Regions from separate parts of the Pseudoalteromonas sp. PAB 2.2 genome, predicted to be linked through region 2. Evidence: predicted binding sites of a transcription regulator. Region 2 holds the regulator's gene; each other region holds the start of a gene.

The links. The regulator sigma-54, encoded in region 2, starts transcription at its own class of promoters, with help from an activator protein. The targets are predictions, from matches to a motif close to GTTGGCACGNNNNTNGNNT.
Region 1: the regulator sigma-54 is predicted to act here: its motif matches at 1,493-1,511, upstream of BWD47_RS14035 (TorF family putative porin).
Region 3: the regulator sigma-54 is predicted to act here: its motif matches at 4,120-4,138, upstream of BWD47_RS08635 (BON domain-containing protein).

Annotation. Positions count from the first base shown of each region.
Region 1 is NZ_LYPI01000015.1:9,029-14,692, reverse strand. It holds gene BWD47_RS14040 (aldo/keto reductase family oxidoreductase) at 1-647, shown strand, start outside; gene BWD47_RS14035 (TorF family putative porin) at 718-1,395, opposite strand; gene BWD47_RS14030 (hypothetical protein) at 1,683-2,849, opposite strand; gene BWD47_RS14025 (helix-turn-helix transcriptional regulator) at 2,999-3,199, opposite strand; gene BWD47_RS14020 (hypothetical protein) at 3,208-3,627, opposite strand; gene BWD47_RS14015 (AsmA family protein) at 3,852-5,664, shown strand, end outside.
Region 2 is NZ_LYPI01000019.1:96,832-102,495, forward strand. It holds gene mgtE (magnesium transporter) at 1-862, opposite strand, end outside; gene BWD47_RS16820 (HPr family phosphocarrier protein) at 1,078-1,350, opposite strand; gene rapZ (RNase adapter RapZ) at 1,360-2,208, opposite strand; gene ptsN (PTS IIA-like nitrogen regulatory protein PtsN) at 2,209-2,661, opposite strand; gene hpf (ribosome hibernation promoting factor) at 2,665-2,952, opposite strand; gene BWD47_RS16840 (RNA polymerase factor sigma-54) at 2,979-4,475, opposite strand; gene lptB (LPS export ABC transporter ATP-binding protein) at 4,590-5,315, opposite strand; gene lptA (lipopolysaccharide transport periplasmic protein LptA) at 5,312-5,664, opposite strand, start outside.
Region 3 is NZ_LYPI01000010.1:34,157-39,820, reverse strand. It holds gene BWD47_RS08660 (DUF2147 domain-containing protein) at 1-422, opposite strand, end outside; gene BWD47_RS08655 (hypothetical protein) at 527-961, shown strand; gene BWD47_RS08650 (hypothetical protein) at 1,230-1,910, shown strand; gene BWD47_RS08645 (tRNA1(Val) (adenine(37)-N6)-methyltransferase) at 1,964-2,662, opposite strand; gene srmB (ATP-dependent RNA helicase SrmB) at 2,739-3,965, shown strand; gene BWD47_RS08635 (BON domain-containing protein) at 4,183-4,512, shown strand; gene BWD47_RS08630 (hypothetical protein) at 4,558-5,490, opposite strand; gene radA (DNA repair protein RadA) at 5,536-5,664, opposite strand, start outside.

The sequences.
Region 1 (5,664 bases), on a different contig from region 2:
CATTTCCCAGTTTAGGCTTGCAAGGCAAAGCGAATCATTATGACTCGAGTGCAGCCCATATCATCGCATCCGCTCAGCAATCGCTTAAACACTTTAATACCGACCGATTAGATGTGTTATTGATCCATCGCCCTGATTATTTAATGAATGCAGATGAAGTAGCTGAAGCATTCAATACTTTAAAAGCAAATGGTGATGTTATTGACTTTGGTGTTTCAAACTTCACGCCGTCACAACTCAGCTTACTGCAGTCCCGTTTAGACTTTGATTTAGTCACGAATCAAATAGAGTTTTCGCCTTATGAGATGAAAGCGCTTGATGATGGGACTTTGGATCAATGCCAATTACTTGATATTAAACCCATGCTTTGGTCACCTTTAGCGGGCGGGCGTTTATTTTCAAATGACGATGAAAAAGCAGTGCGTTTGCGTGCGGTGTTGGAGCAAGTTGGCAACGAAATTGGAGCCAGCTCTATCGATCAAGTTGTGTATACTTGGTTACTCATGCACCCAAGTTTGCCATCGGTAGTATTGGGTACAGGCAACATTGCCCGGGTTAAATCAGCCGTCGCAGCGAAAGAATTCACGATGAATCGTGAGCAATGGTATCGTATTTGGCAAGGCTCTACAGGCCACAGTGTGCCATAATTTTAAAGTGCGCTTTAACGAGAAAAGGGCCTTTCGGCCCTTCGTGTTGCAGCAAGTAACACATTCTTTTTTAAAGCGTAAAGTCAACTGCGTAAGCGACATACACTTTTACATCAGAGCCATCAATGTCTGTGTCAGACACGCCAAATGTAAAGCCGTCTTTTGACACAGAAACACCGTAGTCAATGATATTATCATCACCAATGAAATCGCCTGAGTAATGACCCAGATGAAGAGCCATTTCTGCACCGGTACTGCCAACTGGGAAGCTATAGTCAGCATTTAAGTATAAAGAATCTCCAAAATCTGTACCGTCACCGCTGGCTGCTGATGTAGCAAGGATTGCAGCACCAAAAGTGAAACTACCCATGCTGATGCTACCGTAGATCTCTGAAAAGTCAGCGTCAGTATAAGATGCTGCATCAGGGTAAGCATAATAAATGTAGCCAACATCGTAGCTAAATGTTTCATTGATATCACCGCCAAAACCTGCATAAAGGTCTAGCTCGTAAGTCATGTCGTCAGCCCAGCTGGCATTCGATACCCAAGTACCTGCGTAAAAGCCAGATTCACTTGCGTAATCAATACCGCCCTGAATTGCAGCATCACCCCCAGTTTGCTCTTGACCACGCCATAAATAGTTTGAAGTAGCCGCAGCGTTTGCTGTTACTTCTGCATAACTATATGTTGAGCTCAAAGTTAATAGCGCAATGGCGCTTGCTACGACCGTTTTTTTTAGTTTTAGCATGTTTCTCGTATCCTGTTGTTATGTTGATTTGCCCCATTTCAGATTGCAGTCTGGTTATTATTTGAGGACAGTTTTTATGTGTTGTCTGGATACGATGTAGCACTGGTTGTGCCAAGTTAATTCTGAAAGGGATATTTTATGTTTAACTGCTTTAAAAACAGCCTTTTAAGCGTGTTATTTTTTAAAGTTTAGATTTATTTGAATTGTTCATGCGCACACCTGTGGTGCAAAAAATAACCCGGTTGCACAATCGCGAAGCAACCAGGTTTTTCTTGTTTGATAGAGACTTAGCCAAAAATGGCACGCATTAGGCTGATTGTTTCTTCAACGCTACGGCCTTTTTCAACTTCGCTGACGATAGAGTCTCGTTTTGCTTTTATATGCTCGGGGATATCGTCACTTGCAAGCGCGCGGTCTACTAAAATCTCAGCAGACTCTTTGCCGCGACGCACGGTTTTTTTGCCTGCAGAACTGCCCGTGCTCTTCGGTTTGCTAAGCAGTTTAATGTAGTTAGAGTTATCAGCCGTGGTGTTATCGGCATAATAGAAAAAGCACGGTAGTAACGCTTTTATCTCAATAAGTGATTGTTCATGATCATTTGCTGCAGCAGCCATTTTAAACCAAGGCATGCTATGAATTGCAGTAACCACGTCTTGCCAATAACGTTCAAAATCACGGTTGTTTAATTTAGGAACTCCCAACGAAGCGCAAAGCGCATCAAGCTTACTATTTGTAATAGGCGTAAATACATCTGGGCGGCGCATTGCTAATAAGCGTGTTGCAGGCGCAAGCGTTGGTTTTTCTTCGCTGCCTGTAAAGGCCATAAAGTAAGCAACCATAAAATGTTGATAGTGTTCTTGCGTCACATCGCCTTCTAGGGGAATGTGCGCTAGGGCCTCGTCAAAAGCCGCAGGCAGGTCGCTCAGCATTTGATGAAACCCTTTGGCACTTTTGGTTGAAGCAAACCATTCAACATCAAAGTTATAGCTACTTGGGTCAAGAGAAGCCGTGTGTTTGCCTGCAAAAGCCAAGCGGTCTTCTGGAATCATTTCTTTTAAAGTTTGTGATTTAATTGTGCCAATGTAGTTTGCTAAACGTAATTGCTCATCAAGCGCAATGAGCTCTTTATGTTGCTCAATAAAGCCAGTAACAACAGGCCAAGGTGCAACGCGCAGCGTTTTCAATTGCAAGAAGCTAATGGCAGAGATCAGTAAGTCGTGAAGTTTTTTTAATGTCGGTAACTGCTTATCTTCTAATAAATCATAGTTAATACGATCGCGGCTTGCACTGAGTAGCTCATAGCACCAACCTAAAAAGTCTTCTGGGTGGTTGTCTACTTTCACGGCCATTAGGTTGAGGCTTAGCTCTGAAGATTGCTTGAGAATATTTTGATAAATTTGACTTTCTTGCTCGCTAAGCGCCATTTTTGACGGTGAAATAAGCAGTTTCTTCATGCCTTGTAGACTCTCCAGTTTGATATATTTTTTAGTCACTTTATTTTAGCTTAAATAAGCTAACAGCAACAGGGGCGTGCATCATACCGAAGAATACAGGGGATGCAATCTTGATAAGTTAAATCTGCACAAGATTGCATTTAAAGGCGTTAATCTGCTTCGTCTAGTGAAAATAATTGCTCGACAGTTGTATTAAACTGCCGGGCTATCTTTAATGCAATGATCACTGAAGGCGTAAAGCGAGACGTTTCGACCGTACTAATTGTTTTACGTGAAACAGCGATAGCATCGGCTAGCTCTTGTTGCGAAAGCCCTGCGGCTTTGCGATATTTTGCAATATGATTTTGCACTATTGCTCCTAGTCTCTACTTTGCCAAAGAATTGAGATGCCATATATTAAACTCATTTCAGCCAGGTAAAAGGTAGCCATCATGCTATGAGAAACATCTAAAGCTAACTCATCAGACAATAAATACACCGCACCCATACTAAAGAGTAAACCAAGTACAACATGTTTATAGGCAATGGTGTCAATCGTATTTAAAAACTCATCTTTATAAGTAAGGCGATATTTCATTTTCCATGTAAATCCACCTCTTATCACAAACATACAGAATGATCCCAGAAAAGCAGCACTGCCTAAAAACAACAAGGGGGCCGATGTTTGATTAAGCGCAGGGTAAACACTGATAATGAGTAGAGTGATCCCCATAAACACTGAAAACCATGCATTTTGGCTCATAAATTTCTCTTCCGTTTGGATATCTTGCTTTGACATAAATCTTCCTTTTAATTTTAATTGTAACCTATAGGTATCAATGTAACCTTTGGGTATCATCTAGTCAACTATTTAATGTAACCTAAAGGTTTCAAAATATTTCAGCGACGATTCATATTTGTCTACCTAAGCTTGCTGAATAGCCTTTTTATTTGTTTAGCAATGATTTTCGGCTTAACACCCGCTATGATATGAACAATGTTTGCCCATTTTTAAGGATGATTATGAAAACCTTACTAAAGATTATTGGTGTCATATTCGTATTACTAATTGCCTTAGTAATCGCCGCACCGTTTCTTATCCCAACTGATGCAATCTTTAACAAAGTCTCGCAGCAAGTTGAACAAACGACGGGTCGAAGCCTCACCATTAACGGTGATAAAAAACTGTCGGTTTTCCCTTCGTTGAAGCTTGAACTGAATGATGTGCATTTTGCTAATATGCAAACGGGTTCACAAAAAGACATGGCAAGCATGCAACAGTTGGCCATTCATATTCCCTGGATGTCGCTTTTCGGTGGTGAGTTTAAACTTGATAAGTTCGTTATCAACGAGCCAACAATTTTGTTAGAAACTGATAAAAATGGCAAAGCTAACTGGCAGTTGTTTGATGGCGTAGCCGAACAACCAGAGACTGAGCAACAAAAGAGCTCAGGAGCTGTAAATTTGCCTGATAACTTTGATATTCAGTTAGGTGAAGTGGCAATTTATGGCGGAACCTTCACGTATCTAGATGGTAAAACGGGCGCAAAACAACAGATTAGTGACTTAGAGCTGGCTATTTTACTCCCATCACTGCGTAAAACATTAGAGCTTAAAGGCGGGATTACATATATGGGGGAGCGCTTTGAACTTGATGTAACCCTTGATACACCCGTGAAAGTGATTGAAGGAGCGACTTTTAATGTCAGTACAGAGGTTGATTCACGTTTGGTAGATATGACTTTTAAAGGTGCGATTGCTGAAATGGGTCAAGATGTACAAGGTCAATTGTCTATCAGCGGTGATTCGGTTAAAAATATTGCTAATTGGCAAGGTGTGGACTTAAATGCCAAAGACAATGCTTTTAATGCCTTTAATGTTAAAGGGGCCATGCATCTACAAGGTGACAAATTCAAACTAACAGAGCTTTTGGCAACATTAGATGAATTACAAATCAAAGGTAAAAGCGACATTAACCTTGGTAATCGCTTAGCGGTCAATGCGGATATTGATTTAGGCATGCTCGACTTAAATCCGTACCTTCCAGAAGGCGTTGCAAAAGAGGCACAACCTTTACCTGCAGAAGATGCACCCGCTCAGCCTATCGTATGGGATGATACTAAAATTGATTTAAGTGGTTTAAATGTCTTGGATGCGAGTGTAGTTGTTCGCTCAAGTGGTCTAAAAGCCAAGAAGATCACACTCGGTGAGAACCAATTCACTGTAAACCTTAAAAATGCTGTAGCGAAAGTAAGCCTAGACAAATTTGTTGCTTATGAGGGCAATGGTAAAGGTGTTATTACACTCAATGCAAAGCAAGCTCCTTATGCAATCTCAACTAACTTCGCTTTAGATAAAATAGATGCGCAGCCATTATTAACTGACGCAGCAGGTTTTGATAAGTTAATGGGTAAAGGTTCATTAAACTGGAATTTAACGACAACGGGTCAAAGCCAGAAAAGCTTTATTAATGCGTTGAATGGTAAATTAGCATTTGAATTTGCAGATGGGGCAGTTAAAGGCGCAAACATTGCTGAAATGGTCCGTAAAGCAAAAGAGCTAATCAAAGGTAACTTAGGGGCCGTATCAGAAGGTCTCGATACAGGCTTCGATAACTCTGAGCAAACAGATTTCTCAGCGTTAACAGGCAGCTTTAATTTCACTAATGGGGTGGGTGAAAACCGTGACTTGTCATTATTAAGCCCGCTTATTCGAATTTCGGGGGCTGGTAAGGTGGATTTACCGATGACCAACGTTGATTATCGTCTCGTGACAGGCATCGTTGATTCAATTGAAGGGCAAGGTACCACAGATGACAGCACAGGCTTTAAAATTC
Region 2 (5,664 bases):
GGCGCTGCGAGCTTTTCAATACGGGAGCAAAAGTATCTTCTTCATCATCAAGACCCGCTAAGCTTAATAAGCTATGTTCGGCATCTTCACGGATAACGTCAACGATATCATCGATGGTAATACGCCCTAGTAAGTGCGCGTTATCATCTACAACGGGGGCTGAAATCCAGTTATGGCGTTCGAATAATTGTGCCACGTCGCTTTCATCCATCGATATTAAGATAGATTCACAGTCTTCATCCATCAGGTCGCGAACCACTTTATCTGAGGGATTGGTCAACAACGTCGTTAAAGATAATGCCCCTAAAAAGCAATTATGTTTATCAACGACGTATAAATCATCGGTGCCTTCAGGTAAATCGCCGCGTAAACGCAGATAGCGTAAAACAACATCTAGTGTGACGTCTGGGCGAATGGTTACCGTATCGCTGTTCATCAAGGCACCAGCTGAGCGCTCTTGATAAGACAGGGCTTGGGTGGCTCTTTCTCTATCTTGCGAGTCCATGGCGCCGACAACGTCTTGGTAGACTGTATCAGGTAGGCTACGAAGAACCTCACCTAAATCATCGTCGTCCATGTCTTCGGTTGCGGCAGCAATGTGCTCAGGTTCCATTTGGGCAATAATGCCTAAACGTACATCTTCTGAGAGCTCTTCTAATACGTCACCACGCACATCAGGGTCTACCAGCTGCCAAAGCATACGGCGAATTTTATGCGGAGATGATTCTAAAAGGAGTGCGGTATCACACGGTGCTGTTTTTGCTAACATGCCGCGCACTTGAACAAATTGACCACTATTGAGTGACTTGGTCACCTGTTTTAGTTGTTGTAGCGGGTAATCTTGTTCAAAGGCTTCTGGCATTGGCGTCCTTACAACTGAAAAAATAGCTTAAAATCTGACTCAGCAAATACAGCATAGTTGCTAAATTTAGTATTTGCAGGGATATCGCCGCACTGAGATAAATTTACTAAGAAAAATGTATTTTAGAGAAGCGAGCGATATAAAAGTAGGATATTTAACAGGAATTTTAAATACCCAATGCAAGTTTAACGTAAACAGTCAAGGCTTAGCAAATGCTATTCTTGTTCATGAAAGCGTTGTGCAATTAATTCGCCTATTGCATTGAGTGCTGCGTCAGCATCGGGGCCTTCACACACCACACGGACTTCTTTGCCTTGGCTGCTCTCGAGTAACATTAAGGCTAATACACTATCGCCTTCGGCTTCTTTATCGTCTTGGTAAAGGGTTATTTTAGCATCGAATTGCAGTGCAAGTTGTGCTAAAACCGTGGCTGCTCGTGCATGTAAACCTAGCTTATTTTGGATTAAAAAAGTGTCTTCAGCATGCATCGTCGTTGCCTATTGGGTATCTTGCTCGCGGTGGCGTATTTTCACGTTTGCGTGACTTTTCGAAAAGCTCTCACCAATGGTTTGCGCTAAGTAAACTGAGCGATGTTGTCCACCTGTGCAGCCAATCGCAATGGTTAAATAACTGCGATTATTTCGCTCTAGGTGAGGGAGCCATGTTTGTACAAAGGTTTGAATTTGCCATGTAAACTTTTGCACTATGCTGTGACTAGCAAGGTAATCTTTTACTGGTTGGTCTAAGCCTGTCAGTGGTTTTAGATCCGGTTCCCAGTGTGGATTCGGTAAAAAGCGAGCATCAAATACGTAATCAGCTTCTTTTGGAATACCGTGCTTAAAGCCAAACGACATAAAAGTAATAATGAGCTTTTTGTCTTTTTTACCCAGTATTTTTTCGCGAATAGATTCGGCAAGCTGATGCACGCTGAGATCGGTCGTATCAATCATAAAATCGGCACGGGTGATCAAAACATCCAGTAATACTTTTTCTTGTTTAATCGCTAAATCAAGCGGCAGCGAGTCAATCGATAATGGGTGTAAGCGGCGTGTTTCAGAGAATCGTTTGATCAGTGTTTGATCATCACTATCTAAATAAAACAACGTAGGTTTTGCAAAGCCCGGTAAATACTCAAGAATATCGTTAAATTCTTGCTGTTCTTTCGGCAGGTTACGCACATCGATACTTACAGCAATTTTGTCGTAATTATCTGACACACTGCGTACTAACGAAGGAAGCAGGTTTACAGGAATATTATCAACGCAGTAATAGCCTAAGTCTTCAAGTACTCGTAAAGCGACTGATTTACCTGAACCAGAGCGACCGCTGATAATAATTAATTCCATTTATGCCTCTGATGCAATGACTTTAAACAGATCACTATCTGTTTTAGCACTGCGTAGCTGTTTACAAAATTCTTTGTCTTTAAGTCTATCAGCAATTGTTGATAAGGTCTTTAGATGAAGCTGACAGTCACCATCTGGTACGATGAGTGCGACAAAAATATCCACTGGACGATTATCAATTGCATCAAAATTTATAGGTGACTCACTCACAATTACAAATGCGTGTGGCTGATCTGCACCGCTCATACGACCATGTGGAATCGCAATACCTCGGCCAATACCCGTGCTGCCCAATTTTTCTCTGTTCAATAGGGCATTGAGTATATCTTGCTGAGATAAATGAGGGAGCTGCTCATGAGCCAGTTCGCTGATAAATTCGAGAATTCTTTTTTTGCTATTAAAAAGGACCGCAGCTTTGCTGCAGTCCTGGTTAGTAAGTGAACTAAGTTTCATAATTTAGTGTCGAGCTAATTTCTCTTTGTGTTTAATTACTTGACGATCAAGTTTATCGATTAACGAGTCGATGGCTGCATACATATCTTGGTGTTCAGTAGAGGCAAATAACTCGCCTCCGTTTACATGTAAAGTTGCTTCTGCTTTTTGGCTTAGTTTTTCTACATCTAGAATGACATGAACATTATTAATGTGGTCAAAATGCCTTTCTAGTTTCGCAAACTTGGTGTTTACATAGTCTCTTAATGAATCTGTGATTTCTACATGACGACCAGTTAAATTTAGTTGCATAAGCATTTTCCTTCTATGTAAAACGTCTAAATCAGACTCTTACGCTGATTCGACGGAGGTATTGCTAGAGACTCTCGATATTTTGCTATTGTCCGTCTAGCTACTTTAATTCCTTGCTCAGCCAATATATCTGCAATTTTGCTATCACTCAATGGTTTAGCTGTGTTTTCTGCGGCGATTAGCTTTTTGATTAAAGCGCGAATTGCCGTAGATGAACACTCACCCCCATTTTCAGTGCTTACATGGCTGGAGAAGAAATATTTCAACTCAAAAATTCCCCGCGGGGTATGCATGTATTTTTGTGTTGTTACTCGCGAAATTGTTGATTCATGCATTTCGACCATTTCTGCGACATCATTTAATACCATGGGTTTCATGGCCTCAGGACCATGTTCAAAGAAAGCCTGTTGTTGTTGAACAATACAGTTAGTCACTTTTAATAACGTGTCATTACGGCTTTCTAAGCTTTTAATAAACCATTTTGCTTCTTGTAAATGAGAGCGAATAAATTGGCTATCACTGCTTGATTTTACAGAACGTGACATCGCCGCATAGTGGCTATTCACTCTGATTTTCGGCATGCAGTCTGGGTTTAGTTCAACTACCCAACGGCCTTTTATTTTTTTTACGGATACATCGGGTATCACGTATTCAGACTCTTCTCTAACAATGGTATCCGCAGGCTTTGGATTTAAGCTGTGGATCAATGTCATGACTTCTTTCAGCTCACTTTCTTTAAGCTTAGTCTTTTTCATCAAAGTGCGATAGTCACGACTCGCTAATAATTCAATATGTTCTGATAACACCATTTTAGTTTCAGCTAAATAGGGGGTGTCAGCATCGAATTGGCGTAATTGAATACACAAACATTCTTGTAAACTACGGGCGCCAATACCGACAGGATCGAATAATTGGATTCTTTTTAAGACAGCTTCGACTTCATCAAGTTCGATTTCTTCTTCATCGTTATTTTGATTGAAGCTTTCAACAATGTCTTCGCAGCTTACGGTTAAAATACCCGAATCATCAATTGCCTCAACAATCGCAACGGCAATCGCTTCGTCTGTTGGGCTGAATGGAGTCAGTTGTAACTGCCACATTAGGTATTCGTGGAGAGTTTCGGTTGATGCGCCTTGGTAAATTGATTCATCTTCAGGCATTGGACCTGAGGAACTTGATGGGGCAGCACTCATGTACTCATCCCACGTAACATCCATTGCTAAGTCGTCACTTACGGTGTCTTTGTTGAGGGCATCACTGCTTTCTTGCTCGTACTCGCTTGCAGCTTCGTCAGCCGACGCGCTTAGTTGGGTATCGTCAGATTCGGCTTTCTGCTCGTTCTTGCCAATACTCTCTTCTGCATAATCTGCTTCTTCAACTTCAAGCAAAGGGTTAGAGTCTAACGCTTCTTGAATTTCTTGCTGGAGATCCAATGTACTGAGCTGCAACAAACGGATAGCCTGTTGCAGTTGTGGAGTCATTGTAAGTTGCTGGCCCATGCGCAGCTGTAATGATTGCCTCATGTATCCCTAACAATCCTTTTTAGTCTTATCAAACAATAGCACGATGCCGTTAACTATTTATTTGATTTATTGTCATTGTTATAAGTCTAGCAGATGCTCTAGTCGGTGGCGTATTTAAAGCCTGAATTGCTCGCCTAGATACACATCGCGTACAGTTTGGTCGGCTAACACATGTTCAGGTGTACCTGATGCAATTAGCTCCCCATGAGAAACAATGTAGGCTTTTTCACAAACATCAAGGGTTTCTCTCACATTGTGGTCAGTAATTAATACACCAATACCACGATTTTTTAAGTGCTCAATAATTTTCTTTATATCTAACACTGAAATAGGATCAACACCAGCAAAAGGCTCATCGAGCAAAATAAATTTAGGGTCAGCGGCCAGTGCGCGTGCTATTTCAACACGACGGCGTTCACCCCCTGACAATGCCATACCTTGGCTGTCACGAATGTGTTGAATGCTAAATTCATCAAGTAAGCTGTTAAGTGTTTCTTCGCGGCCTTGTTTATTGAGATCTTTACGGGTCTCTAAAATGGCCATTAAGTTTTGATAAACGGTCAGTTTTCTAAAAATCGATGATTCTTGTGGCAAATAGCCAATACCTAAGCGAGCGCGGCTGTGCATTGGCAATAAGGTGATATCGTTATCATCAATGCTTATTTTACCTTTGTCACTGGGCACTAATCCCACAATCATGTAAAAGGTGGTTGTTTTACCTGCGCCATTTGGCCCAAGTAAACCGACAATGCTGCCAGCTTCTACCTCAAGGCCTACATTTTTTACAACTTGGCGACCCTTATAGCTTTTAGCTAATAGCTCTGCTTTTAGTGTGCTCATGGCTGGCCTTCATCGTTCTTTTTGTTATCAACAGGCACTAAAATAGTGTGTACACGATCGGTCGAGTTTTCATCTTTCTCGGCACTTATCAGTTGCTGTTCCATATCGTATGTAATGCTCTTGGCACTGACTTTTTGGCCTGCTTGAGTCACTTGTGCATTGCCAACGAGTGTTAATAAGCGTTTAGCAACATCGTAACGAACTTCTTCAGCACTGGCGCTCATAATAGTGCCGTCAGCTTGTTTTTCTTCAAAGTAAGCGGGCTTTCCTGTGGCAATAATTAATTCAACCGTGCCTTCAACTTCACCTGCATGTGCTTCGAGTCGATCCGCTGTAATACGACGGTTAC
Region 3 (5,664 bases), on a different contig from region 2:
ACACGCTGCCAGTATTGGTTGCGGTAGAAAAAGGCGATATAACCGCGTACTTCAAGCACTTTTCCCTGTTCTTTAGGGGTGAGCTTTAAGGTGTAGGTTTTGCCATTATTAGGGTCAAGAATTTCACCGTCTTGCCAACTGCCATCGCCCGCTTCTTTCGCGCCATCGATAATGGCCATTCCCAAAATTGGCTTATTTTTTTTATCGCCTTTACATGCATCACATATTGCATCTTGTTTGGCTGGGTTAAGAATTTTTTCAACTTCACCAATAAGTACACCGTTTTGCTCACGAATGCGTACCAAAGATTTAGCTTCATTGGTTTCCTCGTCAATGGTTTTCCAAAGCCCAACAGGGCTCATTGCAGCGACGCTTAATTGAGAAAATAAAAGGGCTGATAAAGCGATTGTGAGTCGTAACATAAAATACTCGCATAAAATTTAAGGCCTTATTACTATATCAGGGCTTGGTAAAACACACCATTTTGCTATGATCAGAAAAAGACAACACATTGCGAGGGAACACAATGAGTCAATATACGTTACTTACCGGAGATATTGTCAGCTTCGACAATAATCAAGTCACCCCAATTAAAGCAGATGGCGAGATTAAAACAAACCGCTTTGGTGAGTCATTATTTATTCCGCATAGCGCTAAAACCGCCGTAGAGCTTGGTAAACTCGACGATAATTTATTTAACTTAAACAAATTAATGCGCTCTGGGTATGCCGACCCCTGCCCTGCCACACGCGTGCTAATAGAAACCAAAGACCCTTTACCTGATATCGATGGCTTATTGATAAAACGCCGTTTTAGTATCATTGATTTTTGCAGTGCTGAAATAGAAAAACAGCACACAAAAGCAGTCTTAGACGCCTTGCTTGAGCTTGAGCATGTTCAACAAATTCAACTTGATGAAGTAATGCAGCTGCAACCTCCCGTGCAATTAAGTGCAAAATAGAGGTACAATCAACGCATCAATATGCCATACCAATTCGCTTAATTAAGTGCGCTATTTTGGGGCGATAAAACCTCGTTGAAAACAAGGCAAAGGTTTCGTTATTTAGTTGTTCTCGGCAATTGCTCCTGCATTGCTCTACCTCCTGCATCCATGCAGTCGTAAATCAGCAATGTTTAACACAGGTCGCAACCGGTTTAATCCCTCAAAATAATTAAGCATTTTTGCGAATTGGAACCATACGGCAGCTTCATTAGTAAAAGGATAAACAATGAAAAATGCGCTATTTTTACTCTTTGCAACAACGCTGCTTGTAGGGTGTGATGAGTTAGAAGTCGAGGAAAGTCATGATTTTGGCAACCAGATGTATGAGAACAAGTATACATTGATAAACACCACCGCCTTAGAGGTTGACTACTCCATGGCAAATACCGACCTGTTTGGTAACGCAAGAGAAGTCAGTGATGCGCAATATTATGTAGACACGCTCGCATCAGGTTCATTACCTGTTGATATAACACACCTTCACAATGAACGACGCCGTATTTCATTTTATGTAGAAGATCACAGTGAAGCGAGCAACTTCGCAGAGCAAATGTATCAAGTGGACAACGACCAGCCTTACCATTTTGTCGCCTGGCAAAGTGCAGAAAAGCTGCGTTTAACGCTCATAAAACAGACTCAAAATAACAAAGAGGGCTTTTTTGCCGTCCGCTTTCTTGCCACCGAAAACATTCGCTTAAAAATAGAGAATCAAATAGTTAACCTATATCAAAATCAATTAAGTACGTGGTATCACACTGATGACTGCGCAGATGATATTAAAATCTCTCGACTGAATGATGAAGGTAAGCGTGTTGATGAATCAGTTGCCATTTGTCATGCCTCATATGGACACTCTTATACATTATTAGTAAGCGAAAATGGCCTACAATCGAGCATCAGTGAATAGCAATACGACCTTTTAGAGTAAAGTGATGACGGACTATTAATGGCTGGTATGCGTCACATTTTCAAATAAAAGTCCTTGCATAGCGCACTATATTCAGCACTGTACGCGCCACTGTTTGCATGAATCGTTAAATGTGTTGTCGTTAAAGGGGCTGCAACCTGACTAAATAACATTAAACTGCGACTAGGTGCTTTTTTCTCGGTTGTTTTAACTAAACACAGGTGGTTTAAATACCAGCCTTCTTGCTTTGCAATGGCAATAAATTGCTCGGCCTCAGGACAAGGCAGTATCACATTGAGCAGAGTATGTGCATGACTCAGCGCACTACACGCTTTGATTAATTCGCTAAAACTCAATCCATCGGTGTGGCGCGCTGTATTGCGTGCTGCATTATCGCCTTTAAGGCTGGCATTGAAATAAGGTGGATTAGTGATAATTGCATCAAAGGGGGTTGCTGCTTTAAAAGACTGCACAGCCCCTTGATAAAGCATAATGTCAGGCCAAGGGCTATTAGCAAAATTAGCGCGAGCATCAATACACGCGTTAACCTCTATTTCGATAGCGTTAACAACCGCCTTCGGCGCACGTTGTTTTGCCATTAAAGCAAGCAACCCGGTGCCTGTGCCAATATCAACAATTCGTGCAGCATCGCTTACATGTGCCCATGCCCCCAACAAAATCCCATCTGTTGAAACTTTCATTGCAGTGTGAGTTTGCCCTATCGAAAACTGTTTAAACACAAAACCTGACATTTTTTCACCTTTTCATTCACCAACAGCTGGATAGCGCGTATAATTAACGCCAATTGTCCTCTATTTATGTCACTCTATGCAATTTTCTGAATTTGATATCGATAACAAGCTGTTAAATGCCATTAATAAAATGGGTTTTGATACGCCAACCAGCATTCAACAACAAGCGATCCCTGAAGCATTACAAGGGCGCGATATTTTGGCATCTGCACCCACAGGTACCGGTAAAACAGCCGCGTTTTTGATCCCAGCTATTCAATACTTGCTTGATTTCCCTCGTCGTGACCCTGGTTTTGCCCGCGTACTTATCATGACTCCTACTCGCGAGCTTGCTTATCAAATCCATGAGCATTGTGAACAGCTTGCTGAGCAAACACACCTTAAAATAGGTGTTGTGACGGGCGGCATCAACTATGGAACGCACAAAGAAATTTTTGAGAACAATAACGACATTCTTATCGCGACACCTGGGCGCTTAATGGAATACCTCGAAACCGAGAACTTCCATGCTGAAAATGTCGAAATGCTTATTTTAGACGAAGCCGACCGCATGCTCGATATGGGCTTTCGTAAAGAAATGCTGCGTATTTGTGATGAAGCCAGAAATCGTCGTCAATGTTTTCTATTTTCAGCCACACTTGAAGGTGACAGTGTTGAGCTTTTCGCTGAGCGTATTTTAAATGATCCTGCGCTACTAGAAGCAGAATCGTCGCGTAAAGAAAAAGCAAAGATCCACCAGTGGGTTCACTTAGCCGACGACTACAACCATAAGCTTAAAATGTTAGTCGATATCTTAAACGGCGATGATATCCATAAAGCGATAGTGTTCGTTAAGACCCGTGAACGCCTAGAATCATTAATTGGTGCGTTAAATAACGAAGGACTGCGCGTTGCTTGGTTACGTGGTGAAATGCCACAAGATAAACGCATGAAAGCAATGGAGAACTTCCATTCTGGCCGCAATAAAATATTGGTAGCAACCGATGTGGCTGCCCGTGGTATTGACGTGGCAGATATCAGCCATGTGATTAACTTTGATATGCCTCGCACCGCAGACATATACGTTCACCGTATTGGACGTACTGGTCGTGCAGGCAAAAAAGGAATCGCGATTTCATTTATCGAAGCGCATGACGTTGCCATTTTAGGCAAAGTTGAGCGTTACATCGAACAAAAACTAAAGCGTCGAGTAATCAAAGGGATAGAGCCGCAACACAAAGAAGCAAAAATCCCTTCTAAAAAGAAAAAAGATCCAGCAAAGATCAAAGCGAAGAAAAAGGCAAAACCAAAAAAGAAAAAGTAGTGCGTGCTTAATAAGCCTTGTTAATAAAAATGCCGAGCCTGTCTCGGCATTTTTATCGCTGTTATTTGCCGTGTCTTTTTTACTGAACTATGTGTAATTACTTCACATACAGTTTCTTCAAAAAAATAAAACCTATAAAAATCAACAAACTAAAATTGGAACAGAATTTGTAATTGTTCATACAGAGTTCAATCTGTCATTATTGCGAGGGAATTGTATGAGCCGTTTCAAATTATCTGTTGTCGTAACCTTATTTAGCTGTCTTTTTTTATTGGCTTGCGCCACACAAGTCAGTGCCAACACCCATGTTTTAACAACCAGTACTTCGGCGCAACCGCGATTACAGCAAGTGGCTTTAAAGAAACTAACGAATAACCGCAATTTTAAAATTGAAAACTTACAGGTTATTGTAAGTGGCGATACGATTGAATTATTAGGTTCAACGGAAACGGGGTTTCAACGTGCGCTGGCACAAAAGTTCTTAGAACACAGTCAGGGTGTAAGGCATGTAAAAAATAACCTTAAAGTGAGTAAACTAGAGAGTTGAACACTTTAAGGTTATTGCAGCTAACGCACGGCTGCGGTCAGCGGGTTATTCACCACTGGCTTTTAAATTAATAAATTTCGCAAGCTCTTCAGGCTGACCAACCAGCATCATGATTTGCTGGTTGATTTGCATCATCGACTTGCCTTCAGGTAGGCGTGCCGATAAAGACAATTTTGATAAACCACTGGCAAAGTTTTTAATCGCAGTGTCTAACTCCGCACTTACAGGAGCTTGTTGTAATTGCATTGCCACAACTTGCTCAAGGTCATCAAGTGTCATGCCTTGCGCTTTTAAGAAGCTTTCGACAACAGTTTTAAGTTCACCGTCGTCGTTGATTTCAAGCTCGATACTGCGCGGCTCTAATTGGCTCATTGCCGCCATCATTTTTGATTGTTGCTGTAGTTGTTGCTCTAAAGTGAGCTCAGCCCCATTCGCAGCATTTTGTGCTTGGCTGATTGATAAAGATGCTTCCATCAACGCCGTTGAATTTGCTAAACCAAGATTAAAACGTACATCAGCCACTTCGCTTGCCTTCACGTTAAGCGCAAACTTGCTATCACCTGACTCTTTGTTGTAATCAAGCGATGAATTCACGTTGTAACTCGTTGCGGCAAGCTTATTATTCGCACTGTCTGGAAGTTGCGATAAAAACTCATCACTAAAGCGGAAATTTGTCATCACGAAGCCCGTGTGGGGTGGGATCGCATCAACTTCGTAACCCGTCACTTCAATATTGTCGATAGTGGCAATGGTTTCATCGCCTTCAATGCTTTGCACATTTATACCAGACAACTGCATGCTGCTACTGAACACACTTGCTGAAATATCGCTGTAAGTGATATCTACACCACTTTGGCTTGATAAAGCGCTTAGTTGCTTATCAACAACCTTTTTCACTTCCTGTGTTGCTGTATAGTTTGCGTAAACGACGCCACCTACAGCTGCAGCAACAACGGCTGCAATTACTAACTTTTTCATTTTATTTCCTTTGATTGGTGTTTTTTATAGTCTATCAAATTACAACTAGTTTATTAAAGACAGTAACTCATGCACTGTTTTAACAGGTGTAATTTTTGCGCCCAATCCTTCCATTGATTTATGGTAGTTACGATATGGAATAAAAATTTCAGTGAAACCATGCTGAGCGGCTTC